DNA from 2 places in the Bacillus cereus group sp. MYBK79-1 genome. Region 1 is predicted to be linked to the other one. Evidence: riboswitches for the same ligand, from Rfam matches in the RefSeq annotation. Region 1 holds a riboswitch; the other holds the start of a gene.

Region 1 (3,435 bases):
TACTCAAAAAACTTAGATATCGTTCGTATTTTGTGTTAAAATAATTATACTACATGTTAAGGGAGCGTTTTATTATGAAAGAAGCATTTCGTTTACAAACTGATTTTTCATCTTCATTTGATCGCTGGGTAAGTTCTTTCGTGTCAGATCACCCAGCACAATTAGAATGGACGACTTTGAAAGAATTAATCCATGAATATACAACAACACATACAAATGATTCGTTACCAACATATATTTCTTCAGCTTTAACCTATTACGCACAACGCGTTTCAACAACAAACAGTTCAGAAATTGTTATTTTTGAAAATGCTACAATCTCATAATCTATAATAAAAAAGCACTGTAATCAGTGCTTTTTTATTTATACTTATTTAGCAAATCATCATATTCCGTCCAAAAATCTGTATACATACTTTGATCGAACTCATCTAAAATTATCTTTTCACTTGAGTGATTAAATAATTCTTTTGCTTGTAGTGCAAAAGAAACAATTTGTGTTCTATATTCACTTTCCTTCACTTCTATATGAATTCCTTCATAGTATGTAGCTTTTTGACAAGTAGAAATCACTTTAACAAAATCTTTTAAAAGCACGTTTTCGCCTATATAATTTACAGTCCAGTGAATTGAAATTGGGCATCCTAACATTAACATAGTGCCACATCCATGCAAAATAAGCCCCTCTTCATTTTCAATATCACAAGTATATTCTTTATCTAAAGTTCGTAACAGAGCCAAAGCTGATTCACTTATTCCCCATTCCTCATCCATACCTGTTTGTGTAATAATCGTTCCATCCACATTTAAATAAATTTCTCCGTGAGAACATAAATCTTCCTGCTCATTAAACAACCACTTTTGATTCTCAATATTTATAATAAATTTTTGTGGTACCATTACAAAATTCCCCTCTTATAAAAAGATTTATTCTCCATATTATTTATAAACGACATAATGTATGTCATCTCGAATATCTATTATAAATCTATATAATATTTTAAAAACACAGACAAAAAAGATATTGACACTATAAATTCACAGTGCTAACATTCAAATTGTAATAGAATATGGTCTCTGTTAGGTGAGGCTCCTGTATAGAGAAACGCTGCTGCCCAAAAATGTCGAGAGACGCCAATGGGTCAACAGGAAAGGTCGGAATGAAGGCCTTTTTTAACGTAGCTGGTTTCAGTACCTATGCTATACAGTGCTAAAACTCAACGAGGGAGAGGTGCGTATATTTTGTCATAAACAAAAACTGTTTTTATCTATGTTTACTAACAGTATTTGTTGTGGACTCTTTTAACTGCGAATTCAGACCTTTACTCGTTTTGAGTAAAGGTCTTTTTATATGCACCTTACTATGAAACAAACATAGCATATTCAGAAACTACTAAATTGTACGGAGGTGAGGAACAGTTGGCAATTGATGATTCGGCCCAGATACCCATATGTTTTACGTTAATATTTCATCATGTAGGTAGGAAAGAAGCTGTTCCTCCTAATTTTAAATAGTCGAGTAACAGATTGTTTCCTCCTTCATGAAAAAGGAGGAACTACCGATGTTAAATTTACAAAGACAAGAAACAAAACATTCTTACAATCAAGATCGTATGAACACAAATAACGAATTATTGCTGGAAGTCGCAACACAAGGTGCAAAAAAGGCGTTACAACTTTTAGAAACAACAGAAGATGGACTCTCTAAACAAGAAGCGGCTCGTAGACTTACTTTATATGGCCCCAATGAAATCGCTCATAATAAAATATTGCCGTGGTACGTTCAATTTCTATTAGCATTTAAAAATCCGTTTATTTTTGTTTTATTAGCTCTCGGCGCACTCTCTTTTTTCACAAATGACATACAAGGAACCCTCGTTGTATCTGTCATGGTAATACTTAGTGCAACGATTCGCTTTTTACAAGAATTTCGTTCTCAAAAAGCTGCGGATCAGTTAAAAGCTATGGTTCGAACAACGGCGAGCGTCTTTAGAATAGATGGATTTGTACACGAAATAAAAAACGTAATGAATTTAAAGCAAAATAATACAACGGAAATTCCAATTGAGGAACTTGTACCTGGCGATATTATTTCACTTTCAGCCGGTGATATCGTTCCGGCTGATGTGCGTATTTTATCAGCTAAAGATTTATTTGTGAATCAGTCTTCTTTAACTGGGGAAGCACTTCCTGTAGAAAAGTACGAAAACTGTTACCATACAGAGAATCAACATATCTTACCGAAAAACACGAAAAAAAATTACAATCCACTCGATATGGAAAACCTTTGTTTTATGGGTACAAATATTGTAAGTGGTAGCGCAAAAGCTGTTGTCATCTCCACAAGTACCGATACGTATTTCGGTTCTTTAGCAAAGAAGGTAATTGGTAAGCGCGTAGAAACAAGTTTTGATAAAGGAGTAAACAAAGTAAGCTGGCTCTTAATTACATTCATGCTTATTATGGCACCTATCGTACTTCTCATTAACGGATTTACAAAAGGGGATTGGCAAGAGGCTTTCTTCTTCGCTATCGCTATTGCTGTTGGTCTCACACCTGAAATGTTACCAATGATTGTAACTGCTAATTTAGCAAAAGGTGCCGTTAACATGTCTAAACAGAAAGTAATTGTAAAACAACTGAATTCTATTCAAAACTTAGGTGCTATGAACATTCTTTGTACCGATAAAACGGGTACTTTAACAGAAGATAAAGTTGTACTTGTCCGGCATTTAGATCCAAACGGTAATACATGTAATCGTGTATTACACTTCGCCTATTTAAATAGCTTCTATCAAACAGGATTGAAAAATTTAATAGATAAAGCCGTTATGAAACATACAGAAGAAAACCAAAAGTTTAATCCATCCATTTTTCAAAAACTAGATGAAATTCCATTTGATTTTGCTCGCCGGCGTATGTCTGTCATCGTGAAAGATATTTCAGGTGAATATACAATGGTTTGTAAAGGGGCAGTAGAAGAAATTTTATCTATTTGTAACTACACTGAAATAGATGGAAAAGTTGTTTCTCTTACCGATGACATGCGCTCAAATGTAAAACAACTAAGTGAAACATTAAATAGTGAAGGTATGCGTGTTATTGCTGTAGCTTATAAAAAAGATAGACCAATAAATGATACAGAGTACGCGGTACAAGATGAAAATGATATGATTCTCACTGGATATATTGGCTTTTTAGATCCACCGAAACCATCTGCAGCTACTGCCATTCAAGCATTACAGAAACATGGTGTACAAGTAAAAATTTTAACTGGTGATAACGAAATCGTGACAAGAAAAGTTTGCAAAGAAGTTGGATTAAATATCGGTGAGCCTGTCCTTGGTTACGAAATTGATTCTTTACCTGATAAAGCATTAGCAAAATTAGCCGAAGAAACGACTGTATTTGCTAAACTAAATCCAATGCAAAAAT
Region 2 (3,435 bases), on a different contig from region 1:
ACACCTGGGTAATTATCGCTCGTATCTCCCATGAACGCTTTCGCATGCACGATTTGCCACGGCTCTACACCTTTTTCTTCCATGATTTTCTCTGGTGTATAATATTCGTAATTTCCAATTCCTTTGCGCAAGAGCATAACTGTAACGTTCTTATCAACAAGCTGAAGTAAATCCGTATCACCTGTTAAAATATAAACTTCCGCTTCATTACAGTATTGTTTCGCAAGCGTGCCGATACAATCATCCGCTTCATACCCTTTCATACCGATAACTGGAATAGACAATTTCGCAGTCATTTCTTGTACTAAGTCAAATTGCGGAATTAATTCTTCAGGCGGCGCTGCACGATTCGCTTTATAATTTGAGAACGATTCTGTTCTAAATGTCGTACTTCCCATATCCCAGCATGTTACGATATGTGTCGGTTCGATTGCTTGCATAGCTGTTAATAAATGTTTCATATAACCATGAATCCCGTTTGTAGGGGTACCATCTTGTCGTTTCATAAATTGTCCGTAGACACTTGTTGCGTAAAAAGCACGAAATAATAGTGCCATACCATCAACTAATAATACTTTTTTCATAATCCCTCTCCTACTACAAAAAATAATAACCCCACGTCATCACGTAAGGTTATATAAATAGATTACCATTCTACGTTTTTTTAACTTTGTCTATTATACATTGTTTTTGTATATTTAGCATCATTTACACATTAAGACATTCTACTACAACAAGTATGAAGAATTCCTGAATACGTATTTTTCCCAGTCGAAACAACTACAGCCTTTGCATTTCCACCAACAATATACGTACCTTTGAAACATACGTTTTCAAGTTCAAGTGGATTATAGTCTTTCATTCGTTTTAAAGGAATAAATCGTTTACGCTCAAGATGATAACAACTTTCAAATTTCTCAATACTCGCATCGTTTCCTGTTAGCACAGATTCATTTACTAATAAATCATTCGCGTAAATGATACGTACATCTGCTGGTACTGTATCACCTTCTGAAAGAAAAATCATATCACCAGGAACAAGCTCTTGCACTGGCACATTCATCATCTTCAGTTCATTGTTTAGCCCTATGCCATTAACACATTCTACTCTAGATACAGTAATCTTTTCACATTGCAATTCATCACGCACTTGTTGTTTTGAAAAACCTGGGATCATTCCACTTAGCTTCATCATGACTTCTGCAATACGTACTCTTTTTGAAGTTAATTCGTTTCGGCCGTATACTTGAATACGTTTTTGTGCCTCTTTCATAGATAATCCGTCTCTTGTTGTTTTAAAATACGCAAATACAGATTTCACATCTCTCGTTGCGATTTCAATTAATAAATCTTTATTTTTTTGAAGCAATGTTTGTTTTTTCATTGATTTTTTACTTAATTTATATGACGTGTTACCCACAGTTTTGTTTGCATATAACATATTATCGTCTCCTCCTTTACAACATAGGAAGAAACGCTTTGTTTCTCAATTTATCCACTTTACCATGAAAGTGTCTAGCGCTTAAACATACATATAAACGCTACATGATGATAAATATAGAGGGAGGAACAAGTCGTTTCCTGCCTACATCATATATTTTTGATTTGAAGTATATGGGTAACGGAACCGAGTCAGAATTTGACATGCTCCTCACCTCCTCGTTTCATTTTATAGTTTATACTATGAAATTACTCATAGCTTTGTAACAAAAAGACCCTTACTCCGAAAAGAGTAAAGGCCATGACATACACAAATAAACGATTCCTAATATAATTAGAAATCTACGGACCTCTCCCTCGCCGAGTTTTAGCACTGTATAGCATAGGTACATTACCAGCTACGTTAAGAAAAACCTTAATTCGATCATTCCTGTTGACCCATTGGCGTCTCTCGACATTTTTGGGCAGTAGCATTTCTCTATACAGGAGCCTCACCTAACAGAGACTTATTATTATTACATAGAAAATGTTACTCTTATTTAAAATAGATGTCAACAGCAGCCTACAATTTTTTCGCAAGGTATGGCGGACTAACGTATATAAAATAAAAAACTTTACGTCTAAACGTAAAGTTTTTAATAAGTGATACAACCAGCAATTACAATCCCAATGGAAAGCGATAAAAACATAAGAAAAAGACCGACTGCTTGATTATCTTCTTCGAGACTTTTGTTTATATTAAAGCGTGGTGTAAGCCACTCAGCTAAATAAAAGACAATAATTTGAGCCAAAATCCCAACCGCTCCCCACGAAACCATATCAAGAAGTGAAATAGAATTAGCTGCTGTCGAATATAAAACAATAGCTAACCCAAGTAATCGTCCTCCAAGTACATAGCTTACCGCTTTATTCCCTTGAGCCATTAACTTAAATTCTTTTACTTTCGTTGTCACTTCCATCAGGAAAAGACCAATGCATAAAAGTCCAAGTGTTACTGCTAAATATAATAAAAAATTAATCATATACTTTCCTCCTTTTTTATACCTACCGGTAAATAGTACGATTCATTCCCCGTAATTTTTTCCCCAGCGCGAATACCGATACTACTCGCTTTTCCAGCAATTAAAAACGAACCAAACACATACGACAGTTTCTCTATCCCTTTTTCTGTTTCCATTGATACGACTGGAAGTTCTGTATATTTTTGAAATACTGGCAGTGACGCTTTATACGTTTCGTGTGCATTTTGAATCATAATATTTTCGTCCTTATCGCGAACGGTAATTGTATCTCCTTCTCTACCAAATGAAGGTTTTTGAACGAAAGAACCTTTTCCTAAAAATAAATCTGGTTCTAAATATGTAGGTAACATATATTCTTTAATCCACTTTCGTTCCTCATTTGTATAAAAGACATTTTCTTCTGCTAGCCCCCAAATAAGACACTGAATTGATTTTGGCTGAAGTAAAAATGCTGACAAAGGATTTATAATAAAAAGCTTTCCTGATTTTACGAGCTGCAACAGTTCCACACCAACCAAATCTCCTGTTTCAGGATCTTGATCCTCAATTAAATCTTCTATCGGATATGTTTGGCGATATAAAACATCAATTTGTACTCCATCGCTATCCACTAAAGCATCTTTTGTAATTCTAAGTTCTGACATTGGCACTACTTTATTTTCAACATGGCATAACTGACTCAAATACATAGTCGTATTCCAATCCTCAATATGTTCATGATGTGCTGTAAAAACAACATTGGGATTATCTATTCCCTTTGTCGCTTCCATTACGGCTTTTGTAACACCTGAAGATAGTAACCGCTCTTGACCCAAGTTTGGATCATCATAACCTAGTTTTCCACAAACTTTTCCATTCATTTGAAAGCATTCCATAATAAAAGTTGGTGTATCACTATTAAACTCAAGCATTTTAATTTGGTTATCACCTGTTAACACGAAATCAAATCGCGAAATAACAGATTCAGGATATA

Evidence for each region. A riboswitch is a leader RNA that binds a small molecule or an ion and turns the genes downstream of it on or off. The one in region 1 is predicted to bind magnesium.
Region 2: linked by a shared signal. The riboswitch ahead of ACTFOB_RS13485 (P-type ATPase) and the one ahead of mgtA (magnesium-translocating P-type ATPase) in region 1 are both predicted to bind magnesium.

Annotation. Positions count from the first base shown of each region.
Region 1 is NZ_JBQAEO010000016.1:83,835-87,269, forward strand. It holds gene ACTFOB_RS21470 (DUF3932 family protein) at 75-326, shown strand; gene ACTFOB_RS21475 (hypothetical protein) at 361-900, opposite strand; M-box (ykoK) riboswitch at 1,070-1,237, shown strand; gene mgtA (magnesium-translocating P-type ATPase) at 1,563-3,435, shown strand, end outside.
Region 2 is NZ_JBQAEO010000007.1:35,280-38,714, forward strand. It holds gene ACTFOB_RS13480 (5'-3' exonuclease) at 1-584, opposite strand, end outside; gene ACTFOB_RS13485 (P-type ATPase) at 716-1,441, opposite strand; M-box (ykoK) riboswitch at 1,785-1,950, opposite strand; gene ACTFOB_RS13490 (DUF350 domain-containing protein) at 2,076-2,462, opposite strand; gene ACTFOB_RS13495 (glutathionylspermidine synthase family protein) at 2,459-3,435, opposite strand, start outside.